DNA from 2 places in the Paenibacillus sp. FSL M7-1046 genome. Region 1 is predicted to be linked to the other one. Evidence: a T-box and tRNA genes for the amino acid it is inferred to sense, from the RefSeq annotation. Region 1 holds a T-box; the other holds one or more tRNA genes.
The links. The T-box of region 1 lies ahead of pheS (phenylalanine--tRNA ligase subunit alpha). A T-box ahead of a tRNA ligase gene usually reads a tRNA of that ligase, here a tRNA-Phe.
Positions count from the first base shown of each region.

Region 1 (15,613 bases):
ACATATTTTAGACGAAATTCCGAGCCTGATTGTTTTTCAACAGTATTGAAAAGTTTATCCAAGACTTCCGCTTAAAAGTAGGCTATGCTATTGTCACCGAATGGTATCAAAATATAGTTATAGGAGGATGAAGATGATCCGAAGATCAGCCATGCTGCTGTCCATCGCATTTATTCTTATACTATCGGCCTGTAGTGGCGGCAACGGCAAGCAAGCCGACTCCACCAGCAGTAATGGTACTGCTGCTTCCGGCATCAAGCCGGAGGATGAACTCGTCATTTCTGCTACGAATTACAGCTTTGACCAGGAGGAATATCATTTAAAAAAAGGCGTGCCGGTGGAGATCACCTTTAAGAATGAAAGCGGCAATCACGGAATTCTTGTTCCTGAGCTGGAGCTTCAATTAACCGCCAAGGACTCTTCCCGCGTCATTGTTCCAGAGGAAGCAGGAACCTTTGAAATGACCTGTGCAATCATGTGCGGCTCCGGGCACAGCTCGATGAGCGCTAAGATTATCGTGGAATAATCGCATACAGTTATCCGCAGATGCCAACTTGATATCTAACAAGTGGAAACGGCTTCGCCGTCCTCAAAAGGACGGTATCCGTTTCAGCGAGAAATAGAAGGATAATTTATAGCGTGAAGCATATAAATTTTTATATTTAGATAAAGACGGGGCCCAGGCAGAATTCACTGCCCGGGCCCCGTCTTTATCTTGCGTCCGCCATTCAACTATCCTGTTCGATCAGTTGAATCCATTCATTATATTCACTTTGCAGCTTGGCATATTCCCCTTGGAGATTGCGATGCTCCTGAGAGAGCTTATCCAGCTCAACTTGCCGAAGTTCGAACTGCGCCTGCACCAAACGAAGCTGGCCCTGCACAAGCTCGTAGCTCTCACCGATTTCTGCGAGCTGCTGCTGCACCTCGCTGCGCTCCCGGTTCATGGATTCAGCCTCGGCTTCGGCTTCTCCGGCCTGCTGCTGCCAGATCTCGATTTCCTCGCGCAAAGTGGCTTCCGCTTCGCTCCACTGCTGCTGACGCTGCTGAAGCTCTTCATACTTATGCTTCCAGGATGCCTCGTACTCCCGCGCTTCCTTCAGCACTTCCTGCTGCTCCGCTGCAGTTACGGCAGCTTCACGGCTGGCTTCGTAGAGCTCTTCGAGACGCCGTGTGGACTCTTCGCTTTCGGCTTCCAGCAGCTCGTATCTTTCGCGAAGCTGCTCGCCGTCCTGCAGAACATCATCATACTGTGCAATGAGTTCCTCATAACGCCCGCGCAGCGCCGAAAGCTCCTTGCGGGCTTCTGCGGCAGCTTCACGCTGTGCTGCGCTCTCACTTTCCGCTTCTGCACGCAGCTGGGCCTCACGGTCGAGCTGCTGCACCATTCCGTCTGCCTGGCCGCGGAGCGTATCAATCTCACGCTGCAGTCCTGCTGACTTCTCTTCGGCTTCCAGAAGGTTCATCTCCAGCTCGCTGATATCCTCCATATGCTTGTCCGCAAGCTCCTGCCAGTTCCCGGCTTCCTCTGCTGTACGGGTAAGCTCCGCCTGTACGTTCAGCAAACTGTCTTTGGTTCCCTGCAGCGACTTGCGCAGCTCTGAGGATTCTTGCTGTGCCAGCTCATACCGTTGGCGCAGTCCTTCCAGCTCATCGCCGAGCAGCTCTCCCAATTCGGCTGCAGAACGCAGCTCTTCCTTGGTGTGGCTCAAGGTATCGGTTGTTGCCTGCAGAGATTCTCTGAGTTCTACGGCTTCGCGCTGTACCTGCTCATAACGCTGGCGCAGCTCTTCCAGCTCCCCATTCAGCAGTGTTCCCAGTTCCGTAGCGGAGCGCAGCTCTTCAGAAAGCTGCTCCTCCCGGCTTAGAACCGCTTCATATTGCGCCAGAAGTGTCGTACGGGCATCACGTTCACCCTTCAGCCCCGCTTCCGCCGCTCTCAGCCTGGACTGAAGCTGCCCGGTTCCGCCGCGCAGCTCGCTAAGCTGCTTCTCGAGCTCTCCGAGCTGCTGCTTATGCCGGTGCTCTTGGGTACCCTGTGACTGCCGCAGCTCCTTATTCTTGGCAAGCTCTTTCTGCAGCGCTTCTCTTTCGGTGCTGAGTTCTTTGTCCAGCGCGGATTTGGTATCCGCCAGTTCCTTGCTCAGCGAAGTGCGGATCTCCACAACCTCGCTTCCCAGCGACTCCCGGGTCTCGGCCAGTTCCTGCTGGAGAGCCGACAGCGTTTCCGCTTTCTCCTTGGACAATGTCTCGCGGAGAAGTTCCAGCTCCTGCGCATGTGCCGCTTTCAGTACTTCCAGCTGCTCCAGACGTGCAGCTTCAAGCCGTTCCAGCTCCTGCCGGTGACTCTCGCGGGCAGCAGCCTGCTCATTCTCATTCGTATCCCGCAGCGTCTTCAGTTCCACCTCGCGGGCCTGCAGCTCTTCAGCCAGCTTATCCCGGTCCGCAGCGGCCGTCTTTCCTGCTTCAAGCAGCTGCTCGGCATGAACCTTGCGCTCCTGTTCCTGTATCTCCAAATGCCGTTTGCGTTCCTCTTCAGCGGCGGCAATCAGCCGTGCTGCCTCTTCTTTGGCCGCAGCATCCAGCCGTTCGAATTCCTCCTGCCGCTCCCGCTGTACTTCGAGGAGACGCGATACCTCCACGCGCAGCTCCGTGCGCTCGCCGGTCAGCATATTCAGCTCATTCTTAAAGTCCTGAACCTGGATGGCCTGCTCTGCCATATGTACGGCTGCAAGCACCGCAATCCGCGGTGTATCCAGTCTGGAATGTGATTTGGAAATTGCGCGCATGTGCTCGTCCACATAACGGGCAACCTGCTTCATATATTCAGTGCTGCTTCCGACAAGTTTATAGGAAGTTCCATATATCTCCACGGCGACACGAGTCCGGTCCATAGCCACAGTTGTGCCCTCCTTTGTATGTGTGCGGATTCTAAGTTGCTATCCCTGCTTCTATTGTAGCGTTATTCTTAAACATTTGGCAAAAAAAACGTCTTCATTATATTGATTTAGTCCATATCCGCCGAACCTTAGACTTATTAGAAAAAAGCCGCAGCGAATCTCTGGTTCTAAATGGATTCGCTGCGGCTTTGCACAATTCCTGCTACTTTCTTAATTCCGCACCAAAAGTTTGCTGAAGTGCGGAAACAACCTTATCATGCACTTCCCCAACTTCCTCGTCGGTCAGTGTATGTTCCGTATGACGGTAGAGCAGCGAGATCGCTACGCTCTTCTTCCCGCTTTCCATTTTGCCGCCGGTGTACACGTCGAATACCTGCACATTCTGCAGGAGTGTTCCTCCGTTCTCACGGATGGATGCCAGCAGATGGCCTGCCGGAACTTCCGAATCCACAACGACTGCGATATCCCGTTCCATTCCCGGGAAGCGCTGCAGTTCACTGTACTGCAGGTTAGCGCGCGCAGACTCATAGAGCGGCTGCAGCAGGATCTCAGCTACATAGGTATCCTCCAGGTCAAGCTTGCGCTGCAGTTCAGGATGAAGCTGGCCGATTGTTCCGATCTTCAAGCGCCCTTCATCTCCCAGCAGATACACCGAAGCGGAACGGCCCGGATGATAGTCTTGCGGGGCATCAGCTTCGTAGACTACGCGTCCGGTAAGTCCCAGATGGGCAAACACGGTTTCCAGCGCGCCCTTAAGATCGAAGAAATCGACAGGCTCTGCCGTCACATTCCACTGTTTGGCTGCGCGGCTTCCGCTCAGCAGCAGTCCCAGCACCGGCAGCTCACGCGGCTGGCGGGTGAGCTGCTCTTCGTCGGTGAAGAAGACATTGCCGATTTCGAACAGCGCCAGATCGCTTTGCCGGCGGTTGGTATTGTAGAGGGCAATATCCAGCAGCTGCGGAATGAGGCTGGTACGCAGCACGCTGCGTTCCTCGCTCATCGGCATGGCCAGCTTCACAGAAAGTTGGCCTTCTGCAAGCGCAGGGAACCATTTGCTCTGCTCCGGCTGAATGAAGGAATAACCCATGACCTCCTGATATCCGCCAAGGGACAGCAGGCGGCGCAGCTCGCGGCGCAGGAACTGCTGTCTAGTGAGTGCTCCAGGAGTGGTAATGCCTTCCATCAGGGTTGTCGGGATATTGTCATAGCCATACAGCCGGGCAATCTCTTCAATGAGATCCACATCGTAGCTGATGTCGCCGCGTCTGGTTGGCACCTGAACTTCAACAACTCCCTGGGAGGCATCACCGCATTTGAAATGCAGACGGCCAAACAATGTCTTCACTTCCAGCAGTGACAGCTCCGTGCCGAGATAGTTGTTCAACTTCTCCAGTGACAAGGTCAGAACCTTCTCCTGTACAGAGTCTCCTCCTGCCTGAACAATGCCTTCATGCACTGAACCCCCGGCATAACGCGCAATCAGCGCTGCCGCCCGGTCCAATGCCGGAATTACGGCATTCGGATCCACTTCTTTCTCGAAGCGCAATGATGCTTCAGAGCGGAGGCCGAACTGGCGTGAAGCCTTGCGGACCGTTCCACCGTCGAATTTGGCCGATTCCAGCACCAGATTCACTGTTTCTCCAGTTACTTCCGTTGCCAGTCCGCCCATCACTCCGGCAAGCGCTACGGCTTTTGCCCCATCGGCGATCACAAGCATTTGCGGCTCCAGCTTGCGTTCTTGCCCGTCGAGCGTAGTCAGAACCTCGCCTTCCTGCGCAAAGCGGACACCAAGCACGCCGCCTTCCACCTTGTCACTGTCAAAGGCATGCAGCGGCTGTCCGTATTCCAGCATGACGTAGTTAGTGATATCCACGATGTTATTGATCGGACGGACACCTGCAGCCATCAGCCGGTTCTGAATCCAGAGCGGAGAAGCAGCAGGCTTCACTCCGGTAATATAGCGTACTGCATAGCAGGAACAGTATTCGTCATTCTCGATTTTTACGGAAATAGAGTCGGATGCCTGGCTCCCGGTCTCTACCAGATCCGCTGCCGGATCGGGCAGCTTCAGATCCCGGCCAAGAATCGCACTTACCTCATAGGCCGCGCCAATCATGCTTAGGCAATCGGACCGGTTCGGTGTCAGATCGAATTCAAGAATTTCATCATTCAGGCCCAGCACCTTCAGAATATCCTGGCCGATCTCGGTATTCTCAGGCAGAACAAGAATGCCTTCCTGCAGTTCTTTCGGCAGCAGCTTGTCATTGAGCCCAAGCTCCTTAGCCGAGCAGATCATGCCTTGCGACAATACGCCGCGCAGCTTGGCTTTTTTGATATCCAGACCTGGAAGCTTCGCGCCCACCAAGGCTACAGGCACCTTTTGCCCCGCTTCGACATTCTTTGCTCCGCATACGATCTGCAGATCCTCGCCCTGTCCTGCATCCACGATACACACGTTCAGCTTATCGGCGTCGGGATGTTTTTCTTTCGATTTCACATATCCGGTTACAATCCCGGAAAGCCCCTTGTTGCGGCGCTCGACACCGTCAATCTCAATGCCTGCAGTGGTGATTTTGTCCGCCAGCTCTTCAGCGGTTACTCCCTCTAACGATATATAATCAGCCAGCCATCCGGTTGATACTTTCATGTCCGCTCACTTCCTTTATTTCAGATGTATTTATCTAACAGCCGCTCACCCGTCAAAAATCTAAATGCCCTTGAACTGCTTCACGAAGCCCATATCATTGATATAGAAATAACGGATGTCGTCGATGCCGTATTTCAACATGGCAATCCGCTCCGCACCTACGCCGAAGGCGAAGCCGCTATATTCCTCAGGGTCGTATCCGCCCATTCTGAGTACATTCGGATGTACCATGCCAGCGCCGAGGATTTCCAGCCAGCCGCTCTGTTTGCACAGCCGGCAGCCGTCTCCGCCGCATTTGAAGCAGCTGACATCAACTTCAACGCTAGGCTCGGTGAATGGGAAGAAGCTCGGACGAAGACGGATCCCCGCACTCGGGCCGAACATTTCTTTCATGAACTGCTGCAATGTACCCTTCAAGTCACTCATGCGGATTCCCCGTCCAATGACCAGACCTTCGATCTGATGGAACTGGAAGGAGTGGGTGGCATCATCATCATCTCGGCGGAACACTTTGCCCGGACAGATGATTTTGACCGGGGTTTCGCCCTGCATTGCCTGCATGGTGCGGATCTGCACCGGAGAAGTCTGCGTACGCATCAGGAGATCATCCGTCAAATAGAAGGAATCCTGCATATCGCGTGCCGGATGGTTCTTCGGCAGATTAAGTGCCTCGAAGTTATAGTAATCCGTCTCTACTTCAGGGCCTTCTGCTACCAGGTAGCCCATGCCGATGAAGATATCTTCAATCTCCTGCACCACCCGGGTGAGCGGATGAATTCCGCCTTGCGGCAAACCGAGGCCCGGCAGCGTTACATCGACTTTCTCTGCCTGCAGGCGGTTCAGCGTTTCCTGCTGCTGGAATGCCTCCTGCTTGGAGCCGATAATTTCCTCAATCGCGCTGCGCACCAGATTCGCCACCTGGCCGATTACCGGTCGCTCTTCCGCGCTAAGTCCTCCCATTCCCCGCAGAACCTCGGTTAACTCGCCTTTTTTGCCCAGATACTTCACGCGTAAGTCATTTAGAACCTGCGGATCGGTTACTTCCTGCAGCTTAGCCAATGCCTCAACCTTCAATGCTTCCAGCTTTTCTTTCATGGCGTGTACTGCCCCCTTAATCATCATATTGTCAACAAAAAAAGGCCTTTCCTCCCGGTAAGGGACGAAAAGACCGTGGTACCACCCTTGTTAGACTGCCGTACCCCTTCCCTTAAGAGCTGTATTCCCTCTTTCGGTGCGGTAAAGACATGCCTCACTTTAACAGAAATAACGGTCTGCGGCCGGTTTCCCCTACTGTCTTTCTTCAAAAAGATCTTGAAGTAAATTCAGGGAACTGCTCCGGAGTGAACTTCGGCAGCTCTGCTCTCCTAGAAACGCTCTCAATCTGCGGCGTCTCCTCCCTGTAAGCCAGGCACTGCGTACTCTTCTCCATCACTGCATTTATAATGATGTAGCTGAGAAACTGCATCTTCTTACTCAGAAGATATGTCTATTTATTATATGCACAAAATTTCATTTTGACAAGCCGACAAATTCAGAGGAATCAATCCCTAAACTCGCCGGGAACGAACCCGCTAACCTTTAATATAAGGGACGGGAGCGGCAGCTATGATATTTTAGTGCTTAGCACAGAAAGGGAGTATCGTTTGTAGAAAACTTGGGTAATAGGACTCAAGGGTTGGAGTATGAATAAGTCAGTACTATACATAATGTTTAAATCTGAAGCTAATTATATCAAGAATCCCGTCTCCTCCCCGGCTTACCGGATCGCTTGATGACCCGAAAGGTCGGCTGGCAGGGGATTTCAGGCTCGGATCAACCTCTTATATTCCATACTCGGCCCGGATGCCCTAAGCAGTACGTCCTACATACTGATGAGAAGGATCCCTAATCGTACTGGAAGCACTATGTTTCTATGACTATTTGAAAGACACTCTCTCGTTGTCCCTGCGGCCAATTACCCGCAGCCGGGATTAGTTCCGCATAGGTATCATCTACTATCAAAGAGATTTCTCAAAGTTTTATGCGGGGAGAGGATGACAGTGGCTTTATACAAAATCAAAAACACACGCAGATTAATCCTTTTATTTGCCGCTATCTCCGTTATTCTGGTGGGCATCAGCACTGCTTCTCTGCTGTATCTGAACCACACAATTAACCGGCTTTCAGATTCACTGTACAGCGATGTCTACCAAAACTCAGAGCTGATTCTGAATGCCGACCGGGATCTTCATCAGGCTGCCCTTGCGCTGCACACGGTGATGAACCGGAACATTAACCGTGAACAGCGCAGCCTGCTGTCTCAGGAGTTTCATGACAATAATGCCCAGGTGAAGCAGCGGCTGGGCATGGCCAGCTATAACATCAACGCTATGAAGCAACCGGAAAAGAGGATGACACAAAGCAATCGGCTGCTCTCCCGGCTGAGAAACGAGCTGCAGAGCTTCGAGGGTTATTTTGAAAGCTGGAAGAGTACCGGGCAGGAATTGATCTCCCGGCGTATGGAAAGCAATTGGAACCCGGATATTTACTCAGCTACCATGATCAACACCCGGCTGAGTGAGGTCCGCAGCAGCCTGGATCAATCCGAGAACCTGATCGATAACTACGGACAGCAGATTACCCAAGAGTTCCGTGAAAAAAAAAGCACCCTGTTCGCGGCCTACTCGCTGATCTTATTCCTGCTTATGCTCGTTATTATCTATCTCTGCCGCAGAGTAGTTTCGCTGCAAAGTGAGATGCAGGAAGATCAATCCCTATACCAGCTGATCGGTGAGACCATGTCTGACTTCATTATTTTGACCGATCCAAACGGCATGATCCTGTACGCCTCGCCTTCCCATTCCAGCGTGCTTGGCTACGTGCCGGACAAAGGTGTTCCTCTCTCCAACTACATCCGCGAAGCTGAAATCTCCTGGGCGAAGCTGAAGAGTGTAGTCCAGGGGACTCCGCGGATTTCGGAGCTGCGCATGCGTTCGGCAGAAGGCCACTGGGTGTGGCTGGAAACGAAAATCTCACCGATCACCGGCAGCCGTGCTTTTCCCGCGCAGTATATGCTTATCTCTCGTGAGATTACCCAGCGTAAGCAACATGAGGAACGGCTCCACAAGCTGGCCTTCTATGACCATTTAACAGCAATCCCCAATAGAGCCCATTTTAAAATGTACATGGAGAACCTGATTAATCAGCCTGAGGACCACAGACAGGAGATAGCCGTTGCGCTGCTAGATTGCGACAGGTTCAAGCAGCTTAATGATACCCTTGGCCACTTGGCCGGAGATGAATTCCTGCAGCTGCTCTCCCGTGAGCTGCAGCAGACGGTTAAAGGATTCGGTCAGGCGTTCCGCATCGGCGGCGACGAGTTCGCCGTCGTGCTTCACCGCTTTACCAATCCAGAGATGCTGGAGGAAATGCTGGACCGCCTGCTTCAGCTGTTCAACAAATCCTGGTCTGTCAACCAAGGCTCCAGCTTTCATACTTCCGCCAGCATAGGCGTAGCTCTTTATCCGCAGCATGGCGGCAGTATCAACGAACTGCTCCGTGCCGCCGACCTGGCGATGTACCGCTCCAAAAACAGCGGCGGCAACGAAGCCAATCTATACAATAAGCTTGTGGATGAAGAACATTCAGACAAGCATAAATAAAGAAACAGGCAGCAAAACAGGCTGTTCCGGAATCACTGCCCAAACGGCGGCGATGCTGGAACAGCCTTTATCAGCTGAGTGGCTATCTGTTTAATCTATAGCTTAACTTCAGCTGCTTAACTGAAGCGGATTATCTCCATCGCCGCTGCTTGCACTGCTGCGGTCTTGCACCACTACCTTAAGTAGCGCTTCATTGCCGGAGCAGTCAATAAAGCGGTCCCCGCTGCCCTTCTCTTCCCAGTCATTCAGCCGCAAAATATATCCAACCGACTCTGTTCCCGGCACCACTTCGATCCGCGCTACCGCACGTCCATCCTCCATCTGCCGGAAATCGCACTGCCCATCCTGGATGCCCGTACCCCACACCCAAAGATTCCAGCCGCGGTAATCGCCGTCGGGGCGGTCATAATGAACCTCAATGATCTTTGCCCGCGGTGCAGGCTCGCCGTAGACATCATACAGTACCATCATCGACAGTCCTTCAAGCTGTACTGTATGATCTGTAGCAATACGGAAGGCTTCTGTACCGGCACCGGAATGATCTACCACAATGTTCCAGCAGCCGCCTGTCTCAGGCAGCTGCTGAGTAACAGGCCCCCAATTGGCGTTGAAAATAACAACGATATTGTTCCAGACATCACCGCCTGCATTATCCTTCAGCTGATAAGCGACGACGCCGTCTTCACAGCGCAGGAACTCCAGTGAGCGCTCGATCTCCTGCCGTCCATGCAGACGGAAGGCCGGATGCTTCCGCCGCAGTTCAATAAGCCCTTTATAATATTGAAAGACAGGCATAAATGTCTCTTTGTTATCCCAGCGGATCGCATTGACCACATCAGGGGAACGGTAGCTGTTATGATCCCCATATTTGCTGCGCAGCATTTCATCTCCGGCATGCAGAAAAGGAATGCCCTGGGAGGTTAAAATGATCCCGTTAGCCAGCAGGGAGCGGCGCACAGTTTCATTGTCAAGAACATCCTGCGGGTCGATTGCGAAGTACGGATTTGCTTTAGCAACCGCCTTTTCGACCTCTCCGCCGCCCTTCAATCTTCCGTTCTCCAGTTCAGGCAGATCCGCCGCCTGGCGCTGGCCTTGGGAAGCAAGCACCTTATCCCACAGATTCAAGTTATCATGAGCGGTTACATAATTCACAGTTTCGACAGGCGAGTCGGTAAATTCATGAATCGCTCCTTTTATTCCCGACGCCACTGCACCTTCTTTGCCGTATTCACCGGTTGCGAAGCCTTTGCCCCAACCATCGCTGTCGCCTTTTATTGCCGCGCGGAAGTTGTCATTGAACACCGCATAACCTTTGCCCCGCTGCACACCCTTCAGCGTTTTGTCCGCCAGCGGAGAGTCCCCTCCTGTCCACGGCTCCCCGTAGATCAGCAGATTCGGATTAATGGCAAGGCGCAGCTCTTCCGTAATTTCGCGCATGGTTACGCTGTCCATCAGACCCATCAGATCAAAGCGGAACCCGTCGATATGATACTCCGAAGCCCAGTATAACAAGGAGTCCTTAATATATTTGCGCACCATAGGCCGCTCTGTGGCAATTTCGTTGCCGACGCCCGAACCGTTGGACAGTCTACCCAAATAATCATGACGGTAGAAATACTCCGGCACCAGCGGCTCGAATGGCCCCTTCTCAACAGAATACGTATGGTTGTACACCACATCCATAATGACCGAAATGCCTCGGCTATGCAGTGCCTGCACCATTTCTTTGAATTCACGGATCCGGGTCCCGGGTTCAGCCGGATTCGTACTGTAGGACCCTTCAGGTACATTATAATGCTGTGGATCATACCCCCAGTTATATTCTGAGTAATGTCCCGCTTCGGTGTCCAGACCATTTGCATTCAGTTCGTTTACCGTCTGGAAATCGAATACCGGCATTAGATGCACGTGGGTAATCCCCAGTTCAGCCAAGTGATCAATTCCCAGTGCATTCCCTGCGGAATCACGTAATCCGGTTTCCGTAAAAGCTTTGAACTTCCCCTTATGCAACATGCCAGAGCTCTCATGGGCGGAGAAATCACGCACATGCAGCTCATAAATTACCGCATCTGCGGGATGTGGCAACTGGGGTGAACGGTCCTCTGCCCAGGAGGGCGGATCGGTTTCACGCAAATCCACAATCGCCGACCTCACCCCGTTTGCCGAAACAGCAGTTGCATAGGGATCGGCGGCCTCCCTTATACTTCCGTCGGCAAATACGGTGCGGTACATATAATATTTGCCTTTCAGATCTCCGGTAAGCTGCGCCTGCCAAACACCGCCGTCCTGGCGCTGCATGGGGATAATCACTCCACTGTCTTTGGAATAAACGGCTGATACATCTGCGCCGTTCCCGCCGGTCTCGTACAATACAACCGATACGGTAAAGGCCGTCGGGGCCCATACTTTAAACTGGCTGCAGCCTGCAGTGTAGGTTACTCCAAGGTCCTTGCCTTCATAAGTTTCTATTATTATCTCTGTATTTATATAATTGCTATTCATTATTCCACCATCCCCCTGTTCTCCGCCATATTGCCGGATAACGGTTTACTTCACTTAAATCCAACTATTTCCACTACGGAAGAAATTAATACTTGCACAGATCTGCAAGCGAAGTCTATAGAGTACTGTCTTTCTTTTGAATCATAATATAATATGTAACACTATGTTCACAGGTTTGGGTTCCACCCGTTTTATGTGCCCACATTCTATTATCGGCTGCTGCGCCCAGGCATTTGAGCTTGTCCTTATAAAGGACAGCACGAACAACAGATGATGTACTGCCGCTGACAACAAAAAAAAGGCCTCCAATAGAGGAGACCGGCAGTAGTAGTTGGAAGAGTGAATTGCCTAAACGGATAATGCAAAAAATCTTTGCGAATTTACTTCACGCTGCTCTGCACAAGTGCAGCAACTTCCTCGGCGGTGCCAAGCTGAAGTGCTTTAGCAGCCATTTCCTTCATGTCTGCAGCGGACAGCTTGGAAATCTGGCTGCGTGCAGGCAGGATGGAGGTTGCGCTCATGCTGAACTCATCGAGGCCCAGACCGAGCAGCAGCGGAATCGCTGTGCTGTCGCCGGCCATTTCGCCGCACATGCCGGTCCATTTGCCTTCAGCATGGGCTGCGTCGATAACGATTTTGACCAGACGCAGGATCGCCGGATTGTATGGCTGGTACAGGTAGGATACCCGTTCATTCATACGGTCGGCAGCCATCGTATATTGAATAAGATCGTTGGTACCGATACTGAAGAAATCCACTTCTTTGGCGAACTGGTCAGCCAGAACCGCCGTTGATGGAATTTCTACCATGATGCCCAACTGAATGTTGTCCGATACTTCCTTGCCTTCTTCGCGCAGCTTAGCCTTTTCTTCCAGCAGCAGATCGCGGGCTGCACGGAATTCGCCGAGCGTAGCGATCATCGGGAACATGATGCGCAGGTCACCGTGAGCACTTGCTCTAAGCAAAGCGCGCAGCTGGGTGCGGAAAATATCCTGACGGTCCAGACACAGGCGGATCGCACGGAATCCAAGGAACGGGTTCATTTCCTTCGGCAGATCCAGGTAAGGCAGCTCCTTGTCGCCGCCGATATCCAGTGTGCGCACAACAACCGGCTTGCCGTTCATGTTCTCAAGCACGGTGCGGTAAGCATTGTACTGAATTTCTTCGGAAGGCAGCTTGTCGCGGCCCATGTACAGGAACTCGGTGCGGTATAGACCTACACCTTCGCCGCCGTTCTCGATCACACCGTTCACATCATTAGGTGTGCCGATGTTGGCAGCCAGTTCTACATGTTTGCCGTCAGCCGATACGGTCGGCTCATCGCGGAGTTTTTTCCACTCGGCGATTTGCAGATCATAGGCTTCCTGCTTAGCTTTATATTCGGCGACTTCAGCATCGCTCGGGTTGATTAGAACATCTCCGCTCAAACCGTCGACAATCACCAGATCTCCCGCCTTGACTTCAGACAGTACATTCTTGGTGCCGACTACCGCCGGAATTTCCAGGGACCGGGCCATGATGGCCGAGTGCGAGGTGCGTCCGCCGATATTCGTCGTGAAGCCCTTCACGTATTTACGATTAAGCTGTGCCGTGTCGGATGGAGTCAAATCCAGGGCAATGACGATAACCTCTTCATTGATTTCCGCAGGACTTACATAGTGAATACCCAGCAGGTGATTCAGGATGCGTTTGGTTACATCGCGCATATCAGCGGCACGTTCCTGCAGGTAAGCACTTTTCATATTTTCGAACATTTCGATAAACTGAGTGGCTACTTCATTTAGGGCATAGTCCGCATTAACCGATTCCTCGCGGATTTTATCCATTACGGGACTGATGAGTTCGGGGTCTTCAAGAATCAGCAGATGGGATTCGAAAATCTCCGCCTTCTTCTCGCCCAATTCAGCGAGCGTGCGCTCCTTAATGGCCTGAAGCTCGCCCTTGGATTTCTCCAGGGCGCTCTCCAGTTTGGCAATCTCGGCTTCCACATCGCTAACAGCAGTCTTCGTGATTGTATAATCCGGATGTTCCAGGATAAATGCACGGGCTACGGCAATACCTGCTGAAGCCGCGATTCCTGAAATTTTATTCATGGAGCTCTCCCAGCCCTTCTTTAATCATCACATCTTGCAGTGCGCTCAGTGCTTCCGCTTCTTCACTGCCTTCAGTAATCAGACTCAAGGTATCGCCAGCTTCAAGGCCCAAAGACAATACGCCGAGAATGGATTTAAGTGTTACTTTTTTACCTTTGGCTTCCGCGAATGCTTCTGTGCCTTTAAACTTTGTTGCTGTATTTACCAGCGCTGTTGCTGGGCGTGCGTGAATTCCGTCTTCGTCAATAATTCTGAATGTTTTTTGCATGATAATATCCAACTCGCTTTCTGTTAATTTGAATGTTTGTCTTATGCGAAGGCCGCACTCCCCTCCATTATAAGGGAAGCGCCATGCCAATGCACATGTTACTGAATGCTGATGATGTCTTTATCGCCTACAGCCACTTTACCCGGCTTCTTCAAGGTAACCGTGGACCCTTCAGGCAGATTGGAGAAGATGACCGGTGAAATAACGGAAGGCGCATGGGCTTTCACGTATTCCAGATCCACTTCCATAATCGGCTGTCCTGCAGCTACAAGGTCGCCTTCTTCTACTAGAATCGTGAAGCCTTGGCCTTTAAGCTTTACAGTATTAACACCAATATGCACGAGCACTTCCTTGCCGCCGTCGGACATAATCCCGATGGCATGCTTGCTCGGGAATACATTGAACACTTTACCGTATACCGGTGAAGCAATCTTGCCGTCATCTGACAGGAAGGCGAATCCGTCACCCGTCATCTTCTGGGAGAAGACAGCATCTGGAACCTGCGTAATATCAAGCAGCTCGCCGTTTACCGGGGACACGATGTCCTCAGGAATAATTGCTGCGCCTTCTTCACCGGCCTGCTTCTCAAGCTCAGGCTGCGGTGCGGCAGCAGCTGAAGCAGCTGGTATTCTGCCGTTCATGACATCCTGTATCTGTGACTTGATTGTATCTGAACGTGTACCAAAGATCGCCTGAACGTTATTACCAACCTCAAGCACACCGGAAGCACCCAGCTTCTTCAGCCGGTTCTTATCTACGCCTGCCTTATCCTTAACCTCGACGCGGAGGCGGGTGATGCAGGCGTCCAGGTGGGTGATGTTTTCTTTGCCGCCCAGTGCGGACAAAATGTTGCGCGGCAGATCATCACCGCTTGTAGATACATTCCCCGTGTTGACGTCTTCCGAATCATCGGATGCATCTTCACGGCCCGGAGTTTTCAGATTGAACTTCCGGATGACATAGCGGAATCCAAAGTAGTAAATCACGGCAATAACCAGACCTACCGGGATAACCAGCCACCACGCAGTACGGTTCGGGATAATACCGAACAGCACATAGTCGATAAAGCCGCCGGAGAAGGTCATTCCGATCTTAACATGAAGGATTTGCATAGTCATAAAGGAAAGACCTGCAAAGACAGCATGCACTGCGAACAGAAGCGGAGCTACGAACAGGAATGAGAATTCCAGCGGCTCTGTAATCCCCGTCAGGAAAGAAGTAAGGGCTGCAGAAATCATCAAGCTGCCGACAATCTTTTTGTTCTCAGGTTTGGCTTCATGGTAGATCGCCAGTGCCGCTGCCGGCAGACCGAACATCATGAACGGATATTTACCTGTTGTAAATGTACCCGCTGTGAAATCCACCCCGTCGCGCAGCTGCTGCATGAAGATCCGCTGATCCCCGCGTACCAGTTCACCGGCTTTATCGACATAACTTCCGAATTCATACCAGAACGGCGAATAGAAAATGTGATGCAAGCCGAAAGGAATCAGTGAACGCTCAATGACACCGAAGATAAAGGCCGACAGCGTCAAGTTCGTGTTGATCATGCTTTGCGACAC
Region 1 is NZ_JBBOXB010000001.1:164,022-179,634, forward strand. Features, by position in the region: gene NYE29_RS00625 (cupredoxin domain-containing protein) at 134-526, shown strand; gene NYE29_RS00630 (hypothetical protein) at 729-2,900, opposite strand; gene pheT (phenylalanine--tRNA ligase subunit beta) at 3,103-5,547, opposite strand; gene pheS (phenylalanine--tRNA ligase subunit alpha) at 5,608-6,642, opposite strand; T-box leader at 6,700-6,988, opposite strand; gene NYE29_RS00645 (sensor domain-containing diguanylate cyclase) at 7,587-9,188, shown strand; gene pulA (type I pullulanase) at 9,297-11,690, opposite strand; gene ptsP (phosphoenolpyruvate--protein phosphotransferase) at 12,071-13,783, opposite strand; gene NYE29_RS00660 (HPr family phosphocarrier protein) at 13,776-14,051, opposite strand; gene ptsG (glucose-specific PTS transporter subunit IIBC) at 14,150-15,613, opposite strand, start outside.

Region 2 (15,613 bases), 2.0 Mb from region 1:
AGGCAAGGCCCTTACCGCCTGCATCACATGGGCGGATAACCGCAGCGCTGCTTGTGCTGCCCGCCTTAAGAACGAACTCGGGGGACATGAATTATATTTGCGTACAGGAACCCCTATTCATCCGATGTCTCCGATCACCAAGCTGATGTGGCTTGGCGAAGAGCAGCCGGAGCTTTTTCGCCAGGCTTATAAATTCATTTCCATTAAAGAATACATCTTCGCCAAACTGTTCGGAGAATATGTGATCGACCATTCCATCGCTTCCTCTACAGGCATGTTCAACCTGGAGAAGCTGGATTGGGATGAAGAGGCGCTGAGCATTGCCGGCATTACCAGGGAGCGCCTTTCGAACCCTGTCCCTACCACCCATATCATGCAGGGGCTGCTCCCGGGACTTGCAGCAGAACTCGGCCTGCTCTCCTCTACTCCATTTATTGTCGGCGCCAGCGACGGGGTCCTCTCCAATCTTGGGGTAGGTGCCATACAGCCTGGCGTTATCGCTGCCACGATCGGAACCAGTGGAGCGATCCGCACCGTAGTGGATCGTCCGCTTACCGATCCCAAAGGACGAATCTTCTGCTATGCCCTGACAGAGAAACACTGGGTCATCGGCGGTCCGGTGAATAACGGCGGCATGCTGTTCCGCTGGGTACGTGATGAATTTGCCGCCTCCGAGGTGGAGACTGCCAAACGCCTCGGCATTGATCCCTATGAAGTGCTGACACGCATTGCCGAACAGGTGCCTCCCGGCAGCGGCGGATTGCTCTTTCATCCCTACCTGACTGGAGAACGCGCACCGCTATGGAATCCGGATGCCAGGGGCTCCTTCTTTGGCCTGACGATGAATCATCACAAGGAGCATATGATCCGTTCAGTGCTGGAAGGGGTCATTTTCAATATGTACACCGTGCTGCTGGCCATGGAGGAGCGCATTGGCCGCCCGAGCAAGATTCTCGCCACCGGCGGCTTCGCCCGCTCTGCCCTGTGGCGGCAGATGATGGCCGATATTTTCGATCAGGAGGTTGTCGTTCCGGAAAGCTTCGAGAGTTCCTGCCTTGGCGCAGTTGTGCTTGGTCTTTATGCTATCCGGCGCATCGACTCCCTTGATCACGTATTCGGAATGATCGGCTCCACCCATCAGCATCAGCCGATCCATGAGCATGCCAATGTGTACAAGCAGTTGCTGCCTATCTATATTTCCGTCTTCCGGAGTCTGGAAAGTCAATATGAGGCCATCGCCGGGTTTCAGCGTGAACAGTCGGGGGAATAAAGGAGCACTGGCTGATGATACCGGCAAGATGATATACATTCGGCACTCCCATATCTTTGAATACATCTCCCTGGTATCGGCTCGCCGTATGGCACTTGACAAAAAAACTAAAATATGGAATATTTGCCGCACATCGTTTTTTGTCAATTTTCAGGATTATTTCTTATTATTTGCCGTGTAAGGACTTACCCGCTAGACGTTTTTTTAGTATATTGAAACTTAGGGCCATAAACCAGCTATTTGAAGTCGAAAATTATGAAGAGGTGTTTGAAGAAGTGCTGTTTAACTCTTACGAATTTATATTTATTTTCATGCCGGTTACTGTGATAGTTTATTTTCTATTAAATCGCTTTCGTTTGCTCTACGCCAGCAAGCTTTGGCTAGCGCTTAGTTCCCTGTTCTTCTACTGCTGGTGGGATGTACGCTACCTTCCGCTGCTGCTGGGTTCCATCGCCTTCAACTATTTTATGGGCAGAACCATCTCCCATATGCAGAATGCCACGGAACGAAAGCGCAAACTAGCTTTGGCTTTCGCCATCATCATGAATCTGCTGCTGCTTATCTATTATAAATATGCCGATTTCTTCATCGGCAATGTCAACGCTCTGTTCGATACAGATGTTCCATTGCTCAAGATCGTGCTTCCGCTCGGAATCAGCTTTTTCACCTTTACACAGATCGCTTACCTGGTCGACGCTTATCGCGGTAAGGCAAAAGAATATAATGTGATCAGCTATGTATTGTTTGTAACCTTTTATCCGCATCTGATTGCAGGTCCGATTCTCCATCATAAGGAGATGATGCCGCAGTTCGACCGTTTGCGGGGCAAACGTTTTGATTACAGCAACGTGGCCAAAGGCCTTTTTCTGCTGAGCATTGGGTTATTTAAGAAAGTCGTTATCGCCGATTCATTTGCACCCGTAGCCAGCAATGGATTTGATGTGTTGTCCCAGTTGAATTTTATTCAAGCCTGGACAACCTCACTTTCCTACACCCTTCAGCTCTATTATGATTTCAGCGGGTATTCGGACATGGCGATTGGTGTTGCCCTGCTGTTTAATATCATTTTGCCCATCAACTTTAATTCACCATACAAATCCTTGAACATTCAGGATTTCTGGCGCCGCTGGCATATGACCTTAAGCCGCTTCCTGCGGGAGTATATCTATTTCCCTCTGGGCGGCAGCCGTAAAGGAACTACCCGCACCCATATCAACTCCATGCTGACCATGCTCATCGGCGGTCTCTGGCACGGGGCGGGCTGGACCTTTGTCTTCTGGGGATTCATGCATGGATTTGCCCAGTTCATCCACCGGATTTGGCAAAAAGCCAACATCAAACTGCCGAAATGGGTAGCTTGGTTTATCACTTTCCAATTTATTAATCTGACCTGGGTTTTCTTCCGGGCAACCAGTTGGGACAATGCCATCAAGGTGTTGAAAGGAATGGTCGGCCTTAACGGAATCGGCATCGCTTCATTGGACAAGACGATTGTATTGGGACTGGCTGTCTTCATGATTGTTGCTGTGCTATGCCGCAACTCTATGCAGATGCTGGAAGGATTCAAGCCGGGCTGGAAAACTGCCGTTTTTGCCGCAGCTTTGTTCTGTATTGCTGTCGTCTATTTCAACAAAGTCAGCGAGTTTCTCTATTTCAGCTTCTGATCCGGCCATTTCAACTGATAAAGGAGATTTATTGAATTGAGGCATAAAAAAACGAAATACAAAAAATTCATATTTCAATTTATAACTATGGTTGTCGTGTTCGCTGTTCTGATCGGTGCCTTTAGTTATGTGGTCGATCCCTTGCAGTTCTACCGCAAGGCCAGCTTCTATACTCCTAAACTCTCCTGGCAGGAACGATACCAGAATCCCGGGCTAGCCCGTAACTACAAATATGATACCATCGTTCTCGGCAGCTCCATGACGGAGAATTTTCTCCCCTCTGATGTAGGCGAGAAGTTGAAGGGCGACGTTCTTAAATTGTCCATTGAAGGCTCGACCATCGGAGAGCAGTATCAGACTGCAAAGGTAGCCTTCAAAACAGGCCAGGTCAAACAAGTATTATGGGGAATTGATTATTTCGCCTTCCGCAATAACAATGCAACCGGGAATGAAGAATTCCCCGCATATCTGTACGACAGCAATCCGCTTAACGATTACAAATATGTCTTCAATGAATCTAATATTAAGTCGGCGCTTACAGCTTTGAGTAAGTCAGAGGGACGGGCGAACCTGCAGTTGTCTTCGCTTGAACGCCTGTACAACTGGGACAAAGCGGTTACCTACGGACGCGATTTAGTCATTAAGAACTGGAAGTCGGCACGAAACAATGAGGTCGCTTATGGCAACAACGAGGACCCGCTGGAATCGGTTAAGCAAACCTTTAATGAGAATGTGCTCAGCATAGTCGAGGCCCATCCGGAAACGAAGTTTTATTTCTACTATCCGCCGTATTCGATTCTGCGGCAGCAGGTTTGGTATATGACCAACCCGGAACGTTACGGCAACCAGCTGGAAATGAAACGTTATATGTTTGATAAGCTTAATTCCTATTCCAATGTTAGTATTTATGAATTCCAGACAGACAGCGACATCACCTATGACCTTGATCTTTACAAGGATCTGTCCCATCACTCCGGCGCTGTTAATTCTATAATTGTGGATGGAATCTCTAAAGGGACCCATCTGGTCACAGCAGATAACCTGGAAGAGGGGATCCAACTGCTGAAGCGGCAGGCCGAGAATGTAGTCGTCAATACAGAGGAGGGCACAGTCTATTCCATAGATCTCTCTCTGAACGGCGAGCCGCAGAGCTTCGGTTTCCTTCCGCCAACGACAGGAGACGTTATTATGGCTCCTCTCAAGCTCTATGCGCAGATGCTGGGGATCGCCTTCGATTATGATATCGATAAGAAATTGATTACTCTCGCCAAAGGAGACAGCGTTGCGGAACTGACTGTAGGTTCGGACGAAGCCCTGCTCGATGGACAAACCGTCAAGCTGGCTGCCCCCGTTGAGAACAAGATCGGGATCATGGCCGCTCCACTGGAGTCCATTCCAGCCTTGTTCGGAGGTTCAGTCACTTTGGGTCAGGAGAAAGACAAGCTGCTTGAAGTTGATATCACATTTGGGAAATAAGGCATACACCCGTAACTGCTCGATCTTAGTACCTTATAACCGGGAACATCAAGCCATTGGCATTCTTCATGCCGATGGCTTTTTGCTGTTTCAACACTGGCTAAGCCTTTCCGTGGCTATTATCTAAAGTTAGCACTGCTTCCGGCTCCCGCTTAGGTTGAGGTGCAAGCGAGCGGGGAACACTTCCGAATGCGATCCAAGACCACCGGATTTGGCGGAACGAGATCTGAACTACCACCCAGCTTACCCCCAGAGCCACTATAAGCCCTCCATGTACGAATAATACATAGGCCAAGGAGTCCAATGGAATGTTATACCGGAACCGGCGGTACAGCACCAGAATGAGCGGATGGAGCAGATACACAGCAAAGGAGATTTCCCCAAGCCTAGTCATAAAGGCATTAACCCCGCAGGAAGCTGTGCGATATATCAGGAAGGTGGCATGAAGCAGTACAAGCGCCGAAAGCATGGAGTGAGCATTCCAGAGCAGCTCGTACCACAGCGAGTTGACCCAATGGCCAAAATGCCGGCCTTGATACCATAGATGAATCTGAATGAAGGCCGCAGCGAGCCAACTGCCCCAGAGCACTAGGGTCTCTCCTGTTTGTTTGTTGGACCACTCTTTGAAGGGCCGTTCCAGCCAAGGCTTGATTTTGTCAAAATGAATCGCTAGATAAGCCCCCATCATGTAATAAGCCATATACGTTGGAGCATAGCTGGCCTTATCCACAAGTTGCAGCTGATATTTATTCAGGAATACAAAAGCCCACTGGATGATGAGACCGATCGGTATAGCCCAGGTGACCATTGTTTTTGATTTCTGCATCAGTTGCAGGATCAGCGGAAAGACCAAATAGAACTGAATGCTGATAAATACGAAGTATAAATGAGTGTAGGCAGAGCCTGTAATGAGGGCGTACATAAAGGAGGATAGATTCGTTAACGGATCATCAAGCAATTGACCGTTTATGTAGAGAACCATTAGATGATATCCGATGGAGGCCAGCAGATAAGGCAAAAGGATATACGTTAGTCTCCGGCGATAAAAGTTAAGCATCAGCCCGCGGGTAACCGGACGGCCGTAGTAATTATAGAACAGTACAAAACTGCTAAGAAAAATAAAACAGGGAGTCCCGAATCTAAAAAAAATATTGACCCCGTTGATCCAAACATAATAAGGCGATTGAAGTGCCTGCTCTCCTGCTGCGAACGATGTGGCATGTACATGCAGTACACCAAGTATGGCCAAAGCCCGGAAAATATCCAACTGGGGCAGTCTTTCCTTTTTGATGGAATTCACTTTAAATCTCTCATCTCCTTCAAATTAACTATGCAAAGAGAGACGGTGCCTGCAAACTTTAGCTGTTGCTGCTCCTCTATAACGAAAAAAACCGCCTTACGTAACTATACCCAAAAGACATCATAATGCATCCTGGACAAGTAAAATACGTAAGCGGTTTGTTTCTAACTATAGGTCTTCTGTACGGTCTAACCGGTCTGACGAGTCCCACGGGCGCAGCTCCCGCAGCGGATTGCCTCCGACAAACGATCCGGCCGCCACATGCTTGTGCACAACCGAACCGGCCGCCACAACCGCGCCATCTCCGATCGTTACACCGGGAAGAATGGTTGTATTGGCGCCAATCAGAACATTTTCACCAATAATGACTTCACCGAGCCGATACTCTTTAATCAGGTACTCATGAGCCAAAATGGTGGTGTTATAGCCGATGATGGAGTTTTCGCCGACTGTAATTTTCTCCGGAAAAAATACATCCACCATTGCCATCAGTCCAAATGCCGTATGTTTACCCACCTTCATACCAAGGATCCGGCGATAAATCCAGTTCTTGAGCGGAAGAATGGGGCAATACCGGGCAATTTGGATAAAAATAAAATTACGGACGCCCTTCCATGGGCTAACTGTACGGTAAATGTACCAGAGTGAATTATGCCCCTCCACCGGATAGCGGGTTAGGTTTCTCACGATTCCTTCGTCCCTTGCCGGACTATCTCATATAAATCCGTCATGTCGTGGATAATATAATCCGGCTCATATTTACGCAGCGTCTCTTCCCCTTTAAGTGACCAGGCTACAGCTGCTACAGGCACACCGGCCGCTTTGGCCGATTGGATATCTACAATGCTGTCACCTACCATCAAGGTATGCTGCGGGTCAACATCTAAGTTGCGGATAGCTGTCAGCACCGGCTCCGGATGCGGTTTAGGCTGTGTCACATCAGTAACCGTTACTATAGTTTCCATATACTTCAGCAGATCGAACATCTCCAGTGCCTTGAGCGTAGTCGGACGAATCTTCGTCGTTACAATTCCCATTCTAATCCCGCGCCGCGACAGCTCTTCCATCGTTTCATTCACACGCGGAAAAGAACCAATCAGCTCATCGTGATGCGCGTAGTTGTAAGAACGGTAGGACTTCTCCAATACGCTGGTATCCTCAAGGCCGGAGAACGCGCTCAGCTGCTGATGAAGTGTTGTTCCCATATGGGGGATAATCTGCTCCCGGGTCAAAGACGGAAGATTGTTCTCCTTCAGCGCATGCATGAAAGAGCCAATAATCAGTTCATTGGTATTCACAATCGTTCCGTCCAGATCAAAAAGAATGCATTCTATCATCAGGTTACTACTCCTTCGGTTCCGCATCCTCAGACTTGACCTTGTCAGGCGGTGCCGCCTGCGGGGCTTTTTGCGGTGTATTGACTGCATTCTCCGGGACCACAGAATCTGCCGCGACCGGCTTGGTGCTGACAATAGGATCGGAATAATGAGCCTTAGATTGACCGGTTACCCGGCGCACAATAATAAGTACTACGGCAGCCACGATAATCAGCAAAGCGAGCAGCTGCGAGATACGGATATTTCCATAGGCAGGATCAAAGTACCCTTGTTCAAAGCCCATCCATTTCATCGGGCTCCACAGGCCGTTGACGAATGAAGCTACACCGCTGCTGCCGTTAAAGCCCAAGCTGTCGGTACGCAAAGCTTCAATAAAGAAACGGCCGATTGAATACCAGATAAAGTAGGATAAGAAGATTTCACCCGCACGGACAAACCTTTGGCGGCGCAGCACCATAAGGAGTAGAATACCCAGCAAGCTCCACAGAGATTCGTACAGGAAGGTTGGATGATGGAATGCATTTTCTATATACATTTGATTGACGATAAAGTCAGGCAAATGCAGCTTATCGCGCAGGAACGACTCCTCAACAACCCCACCATAAGCCTCTTGATTGATAAAGTTACCCCATCGGCCAATCATTTGTCCGGCCAGCAGTCCAGGCGCGCAAATATCCACAACACGCCAGAATGGGTACCCTTTATAGCGGAAATAGATAATGGCGCAAATAATGGCCCCGATCAAGGCTCCATAAATGGCAATCCCGCCATTCCATATTTTGAAGACATCTATAAAGTTATCCTTATAGTCCTCCCATTTAAAAGCTACAAAATATATCCGCGCGCCAATGATCGCCGACGGCACTCCAAGCAGCAGCATATCCATAAAGAATTCCTGGGAAATATTAAACCGTTTGCCTTCCTGAATCGCGAGGAATAATCCGGCAAGTGCGCCGAATCCCAGGATCAAACCATACCAGTGAACGGGTAGTGAACCGATGGAGAATACAATGGGATTAATCGCTAATGAAAAAAACATGCTCTCACACTCCTAGTCCAGATCATCCATGTCTTCAGATATGGTAGCTGTAAGTTTATTGGTAAACTGCAGAGCCGCGTTAAAGCCCATTTGCTTCAAGCGGTAGTTCATGGCCGCAACCTCAATAATAACGGCAAGATTTCGTCCTGGCCGTACCGGAATCGTTACGAGGGGAACGTCCGTATCGATAATCCGTGTAGTTTCTTCGTCCAGACCAAGCCGGTCATATTGCTTGTCCTGCTGCCAGGCTTCCAGCCGAACCACCAGCGTAATACGCTTATGATTGCGGATTGCGCCTGCACCAAAGAGCGTCATTACATTTATAATTCCGACGCCGCGGATTTCGAGCAAATGGCGGATCAGCTCCGGTGCCGTACCATGCAGCTGGTTGTCGGAGGTCTGGCGGATTTCCACGGCATCGTCCGCGATCAAGCGATGTCCGCGTTTAACGAGCTCAAGTGCCGTTTCACTTTTACCAATGCCGCTGCTGCCTGTAATCAGCATGCCTACACCGTATACATCGCAGAGAACGCCATGAATGGTTGCTGTAGGTGCAAGTCTGCCTTCAAGGAAGCTGGTCAGTCTACTGGAAAAAATCGTTGTAGCCATCGAGCTGCGCAATACTGGAAGCCCTTTTTCGTTGCTTATGTCAATCAGCTCCTGCGGCACATCCAATGCTCTTGTAATGACAATACAGGGTGTATTATCCTTACAGATCCCGCGAATCCGGCTCTTGCGCTCTTCCTCCGAAAGCATAGAAAAGAAGGCCAGCTCTGTCTTGCCCAGCAGCTGTACCCGTTCTTCCGGATAATATTCGAAATAACCTGCTATTTCCAGCCCGGGCCGATTCAAGTCATCCACTGTAATCGGTCTCTTCAGACCTTCATGCCCGGAAACAACCTCTAATTGAAAATGCTGTACCAATTCCGATACTTTTACCTTCTTAGCCATGTATGTCCGTCCTTTCGTCACCTGCGGTTATGTCCGCTTTCCTACATTTGGTTAACAACTCTTTCCATTCCATCCGTAGGTAATTCTCCTGCTATCTTAATTGATAATCCCCTTTAATGCAATCTTAATACCTGCTGCCTTGCCCTTAGATCCATTGATATATAAGGAGTTGAACCCAAACCTGTTTATATTCTGCCCATCTATTCCTACAGCTTAGGAGGTCATTAGCGGAAGCTCCAAGAAGACAAAAAAGCCGCCCTTTCAGGCGGCTTTCTTTAAAAGGGAAGATATTTCTATCTTAGCCCAACAATACGTTAAGTTCGGATTCTTTATCAAAGATGTGGATTTTGTTCATGTCAATTGCCAATTTAGGCTTGCTGCCTTCACGGGTAGTGGAACGTCCATCTACACGGGCAATTACAGTGTTGCTGCCCAGGCCGCTCAAGTAAAGGAGCATTTCATGACCAAGGTTTTCCGTAACATCTACCAGCGAAGTGAAGATTGTGTTCGGGGAAGCTTCCAGGAATACTGGTTCTTCATGGATATCTTCTGGACGAACGCCCATGATCACTTCTTTGCCGATGTAGCCTTTGCTGCGCAGGATTGTAGCTTTGCCTCCTGGAACTTCAACATCAAGGTTCTCAGCGCGGAAGCGAACAGCGCCGCCAACATCGGACAGAGTACCATTGATAAAGTTCATAGTTGGGGAACCAATAAATCCGGCTACGAACAGGTTGGTAGGCTCATTGTACAGTTCTTCAGGAGAAGCTGCCTGTTGAATGATACCATCATACATAACTACGATACGGTCACCCATCGTCATAGCTTCTGTCTGGTCATGCGTTACGTAGATACAAGTGGTTTCAAGGCGTTTAACCAGTTTAGTGATTTCAGCACGCATTTGACCACGAAGTTTAGCATCCAAGTTGGAAAGTGGCTCATCCATCAAGAAGACTTGCGGATCACGGACGATAGCGCGGCCCAGAGCGACACGTTGGCGTTGACCACCGGACAGTGCTTTAGGTTTACGCTCAAGCAAGTGCTCGATATCGAGAATTTTCGCAGCTTCGCGAACTTTCTTGTCGATTTCTTCTTTCTTCACTTTACGCAGTTTCAAACCGAAAGCCATGTTTTGGTACACGCTCATATGCGGGTACAGGGCGTAGGATTGGAATACCATCGCGATATCGCGGTCTTTAGGAGCAACGTCATTGACTACACGGTCGCCAATGTACATTTTACCTTCGGAGATTTCTTCCAGACCAGCGATCATACGCAGGGTAGTGGATTTACCACAACCGGAAGGTCCAACCAGTACGAGGAATTCCTTATCTTTAATATCAAGATTGATGTCGATTACTGTTGCTTTATCGGAACCCGGGTATTTTTTGAAAATATGCTCTAAACGTACGCCTGCCATTGTATTTCCCCCTCGAGTTATTAGTTGATTATAAATAAATCGCTTTCTTGTACATTTATCTTACCCCAGACGTGCCTCGCTGGCTATTTGCAACGTTCACAAAAATCCTATTTTCTTTTCGTCACTTTATACAATAACATGGTTAACTTTACAATTGCTGCGTCGCCAAAGCTCCGTACATCGGCTCCGGTCTCCTGTTTGATCTTGTCCAACCGGTATAGGAGCGTGTTGCGGTGGATGTACAATTTTTTCGCGGTCTCACTCACATTGCAGTCCATCTCGAAGAAAGTTTCCAGCGTCAGCAGCATCTCCTTATCCGCCAGCACCGAAGTATAGTCACCGATCTGTCCTAGCAGCTGCCTGCGCCGCTCATCAGGGATACTGTTCACCAGCCGCTCCATATGCAGCTCCCACGGGAGATGAATATAGTCGCCAACCTGAAAAATCCGTCCCAAAACAATCGTTTCCCGCAGCAGCGCAACCGAGCCTGTCAAACCTTTTACCGGGATGATCGCCGGTGCAACCGCCAGATGGAATACACCTACCCACTCACTGGCAATCAGCTCATGCAGCCCCATACAGGTCTGTGACAGAAGCTCATCTACACTCTCTTCCTCATCGTCCTTATCATCCCCGCCGGTCAGCAATTCCTTGCGGGCTAAAATTAACCATTCCTTCTCCTGCAGGGGGATAAGCAATATTTCGTTCTCAAAATAATTGCGCAGCAGCTTCATAAGCGAACGGTAAGAGATCTGCGGATTGTGGACATTCTCACTCACCAGCAGAAAAGGAATCATCTCGCCGAACAAACGCCCCTTCAGAGTGATTTCGTCAGGAATCTCTGCATCATTCTTCTCTTGCTCGAGCTGCGAATTCAGCCAGTTGCTCAGCTGCCGGGCCTCTACTTCTCCTTCTTCCTTTAACCCTGTGGCCTTGAGCGCGACCGCAAAATTCCGTGCCGCATAATTGACCAATTGCAATTCAAGGGCTGAAAGGCCATCCATCTCTACCCATATCGCAGTTATTCTTCCCTCGTTCTCATACAATGGTACCCAGAGATGACCTTCATGAGTGACCGGCTGATCCAACTCTTCTTTGCCTATGCCAAAAAGAGAAGCTGAATGCTGCCTCCCGAGTTGCTTGATTCCGGTTCTCTTTCCGGTGAGCTGCTCCAATTTTTGACGCAATGCCTCACTATCCATTGTCACCATACTCCACCACTTTTGCTCTTTTCGCCTATTTTATCATAATTCCCAACATTATGCGGCCTGGTCCCTCCGATTACTAAGACACAATCGACAATTTGAGGAATCATTTATTTTGTTTTACCATTTCGCTATGATTTTGCTTAGACGGCGGCAAGCTTACCATGGATATCTTCTTTAACTCTTTATGCATCCAAATACCGGCTATCGCTCCCTCGCCCATTGCAGCTGTAGCTTGCTCTGCATGAACAGCGACATCACCAGCCACCCATAAATGCTCCACATTGGTCATTAATGAACGCTTATCCGCTTCGATATGCTTGTTCTTATGAAGCTTCACCCCAAGCTCTGCCGCAAGTTCCGAATGTACCGCATTGTTCCCAAAGGCGATAAACCCACGCTCCGCAAGCAAAGTATTTCCGCTCTCCAGGACTACCGCTTTAATGATTCCATCATTCTCCTCATCGATTCGTGCAACTGCTTCCTCTACGTATAAGATTCCTTGTTCATCAAGACGTTGGCGGTTTTCTGCCGATACCGGCTGGCATTCATGATTGATATAAGTCAGATCACCCGTACGCTCGCGCAAAACAAAAGCCATATTTGCCCCTACGTCACCTGAACCCAGCAATAGGGTCTGCCGGTTCTGAATTTCGTAGCCATCACAATCCGGGCATACATATACCGTCTTTCCTAATGTAGCTACAAGCCCCGGCAACTCAGGAAAGCGGTCCATTACACCTGTTGCAAGCAGCAATGTCTTGGAACTATAGCACTGATTCTCGAAACCGTTCAGCTGAAACAAACCATTCTGCTTCTCTGCCTTAGTAATCCTATCCGTAACAAACTCTACCCCGGCAACTTCAGCCTGCCGCCTCCCCCTTGCCCTAAGCTCTTCACCGGATATTCCCTCTGGCCAGCCCAATATATTATGATAATTGCGGCAAATGTTAGATCTTCCCCCTCCCGCGTCTATCACAAGCACATGGTGGGCGGAGTAACGTCCCAATTGAATCGCCGCCTGCAGACCGGCAAAAATTAAACGGAGACAGAAATTTTAAACTCGATGTCAGCAATTTCATTTTCCTGCGTATGACGATAACACAAAAAAGCCACCACCCGAAGGTGATGACTTTCTGATTGGGATGAGCCATGAAGGACTCGAACCTTCGACACCCTGATTAAAAGTCAGGTGCTCTACCAACTGAGCTAATGGCTCATAAAACTGGTGGAGGCTGATGGATTCGAACCACCGAACACGTACGTGAGCAGATTTACAGTCTGATGCGTTTGGCCACTTCGCTAAGCCTCCATATATGGTGGCGCGGGAGGGAATCGAACCCCCGACACAAGGATTTTCAGTCCTTTGCTCTACCGACTGAGCTACCGAGCCATAAAAAAAGCCATAAAACATAAAAAAAATGGCGGAACCGACGGGATTCGAACCCGCGATCTCCTGCGTGACAGGCAGGCATGTTAGGCCAACTACACCACGGTTCCGCATTTGTAAAAATAATGGTGCCGGCGAGAGGACTTGAACCCCCAACCTACTGATTACAAGTCAGTTGCTCTACCAGTTGAGCTACACCGGCACGGTGTAAAAGTGTTGAAACGGTGTTGAATTGTGAAAATGGTGGAGGCTGAGGGGATCGAACCCCCGACCCTCTGCTTGTAAGGCAGATGCTCTCCCAGCTGAGCTAAGCCTCCGGGTTGTATGGTAGCGGCAGAGGGGATCGAACCCCCGACCTCACGGGTATGAACCGTACGCTCTAGCCAGCTGAGCTACGCCGCCACACTAACAATATTATGAATTTGAAATGGCGGAGAGAGAGGGATTCGAACCCTCGCACCGCTTACGCAGTCTAACCCCTTAGCAGAGGGTCCCCTTATAGCCACTTGGGTATCTCTCCAAACAAGTTGGTGCCATGTAAATTCATTCAGGAACCTTAATTCCTGAAAACTGAATCCGAAACGAATCTGCGTCTTACTTGTTGGATAAGCCCTCGACCGATTAGTATTGGTCAGCTCCATGCATTGCTGCACTTCCACCTCCAACCTATCTACCTCGTCGTCTTCAAGGGGTCTTACGTATTGGGAAATCTCATCTTGAGGGGGGCTTCACGCTTAGATGCTTTCAGCGCTTATCCCGTCCGTACGTAGCTACTCAGCCATGCTCCTGGCGGAACAACTGATGCACCAGCGGTACGTCCATCCCGGTCCTCTCGTACTAAGGACAGCTCCTCTCAAATTTCCTGCGCCCACGACAGATAGGGACCGAACTGTCTCACGACGTTCTGAACCCAGCTCGCGTACCGCTTTAATGGGCGAACAGCCCAACCCTTGGGACCTACTTCAGCCCCAGGATGCGATGAGCCGACATCGAGGTGCCAAACCTCCCCGTCGATGTGGACTCTTGGGGGAGATAAGCCTGTTATCCCCAGGGTAGCTTTTATCCGTTGAGCGATGGCCCTTCCATGCGGTACCACCGGATCACTAAGTCCGACTTTCGTCCCTGCTCGACTTGTTGGTCTCGCAGTCAAGCTCCCTTATGCCTTTGCACTCTTCGAATGATTTCCAACCATTCTGAGGGAACCTTTGAACGCCTCCGTTACTCTTTAGGAGGCGACCGCCCCAGTCAAACTGCCCGCCTGACACGGTCCCCGTACCCGATTAGGGCACTAGGTTAGAACCTAGATACGATCAGGGTGGTATCCCAACGGCGCCTCCGCAGAAGCTTGCGCTCCTGCCTCTACGGCTCCCACCTATCCTGTACAGATCGTACCCAAATTCAATATCAAGCTGCAGTAAAGCTCCATGGGGTCTTTCCGTCTTGTCGCGGGTAACCTGCATCTTCACAGGTATTAAAATTTCACCGGATCTCTCGTTGAGACAGCGCCCAAGTCGTTACGCCATTCGTGCGGGTCAGAATTTACCTGACAAGGAATTTCGCTACCTTAGGACCGTTATAGTTACGGCCGCCGTTTACTGGGGCTTCGGTTCACAGCTTCGGATTGCTCCTAACCGCTCCCCTTAACCTTCCAGCACCGGGCAGGCGTCAGCCCGTATACTTCGCCTTGCGGCTTCGCACAGACCTGTGTTTTTGCTAAACAGTCGCTTGGGCCTTTTCACTGCGGCCCCCTCGGGCTATTCACCCTACCGAGGCACCCCTTCTCCCGAAGTTACGGGGTCATTTTGCCGAGTTCCTTAACGAGAGTTCTTCCGCGCGCCTTAGAATTCTCTTCTCGCCTACCTGTGTCGGTTTGCGGTACGGGCACCTTCTCCTGGCTAGAGGCTTTTCTTGGCAGTGTGAGATCATGACCTTCGCTACTATAATTTTCGCTCCCCATCACAGCCCAGCCTTAATGGTGTGCGGATTTGCCTACACACCAGCCTCACTGCTTAGACGGACATCCATCAGTCCGCGTCACTACCCTCCTGCGTCACCCCATCGCTCATAGCGGATTACGGTGGTACAGTAATTTCAAACTGTTGTCCTTCGACTACGCCTTTCGGCCTCGCCTTAGGTCCCGACTTACCCTGAGCGGACGAGCCTTCCTCAGGAAACCTTGGGCTTTCGGCGGATCAGATTCTCACTGATCTTTTCGTTACTCATACCGGCATTCTCACTTGTATGCTGTCCAGCGCTCCTTACGGTACACCTTCAACCTGCATACAACGCTCCCCTACCCCAGATGCAAAGCATCTAGCCATAGCTTCGGTGGTGTGTTTAGCCCCGTTACATTTTCGGCGCAGAGTCACTCGACCAGTGAGCTATTACGCACTCTTTCAATGGTGGCTGCTTCTAAGCCAACATCCTGGTTGTCTGTGCAACTCCACATCCTTTCCCACTTAACACACACTTGGGGACCTTAGCTGATGGTCTGGGCTGTTTCCCTTTTGACAATGGATCTTAGCACTCACTGTCTGACTCCCGGCAAGAAGTTAATGGCA
Region 2 is NZ_JBBOXB010000001.1:2,162,820-2,178,432, forward strand. Features, by position in the region: gene gntK (gluconokinase) at 1-1,270, shown strand, start outside; gene NYE29_RS09275 (MBOAT family O-acyltransferase) at 1,546-2,934, shown strand; gene NYE29_RS09280 (copper amine oxidase N-terminal domain-containing protein) at 2,971-4,410, shown strand; gene NYE29_RS09285 (acyltransferase) at 4,511-5,710, opposite strand; gene NYE29_RS09290 (acyltransferase) at 5,879-6,397, opposite strand; gene ppaX (pyrophosphatase PpaX) at 6,394-7,047, opposite strand; gene lgt (prolipoprotein diacylglyceryl transferase) at 7,055-8,086, opposite strand; gene hprK (HPr(Ser) kinase/phosphatase) at 8,099-9,037, opposite strand; gene NYE29_RS09310 (ABC transporter ATP-binding protein) at 9,336-10,457, opposite strand; gene NYE29_RS09315 (PucR family transcriptional regulator) at 10,565-11,659, opposite strand; gene NYE29_RS09320 (NAD(P)/FAD-dependent oxidoreductase) at 11,769-12,701, opposite strand; tRNA gene NYE29_RS09325 (tRNA-Lys) at 12,809-12,881, opposite strand; tRNA gene NYE29_RS09330 (tRNA-Tyr) at 12,889-12,974, opposite strand; tRNA gene NYE29_RS09335 (tRNA-Phe) at 12,980-13,055, opposite strand; tRNA gene NYE29_RS09340 (tRNA-Asp) at 13,085-13,162, opposite strand; tRNA gene NYE29_RS09345 (tRNA-Thr) at 13,179-13,254, opposite strand; tRNA gene NYE29_RS09350 (tRNA-Val) at 13,294-13,369, opposite strand; tRNA gene NYE29_RS09355 (tRNA-Met) at 13,378-13,454, opposite strand; tRNA gene NYE29_RS09360 (tRNA-Ser) at 13,481-13,572, opposite strand; rRNA gene NYE29_RS09365 (23S ribosomal RNA) at 13,654-15,613, opposite strand, start outside.
Region 2: it has a tRNA-Phe gene. The T-box ahead of pheS (phenylalanine--tRNA ligase subunit alpha) is inferred to sense a tRNA for this amino acid. The anticodon was not compared.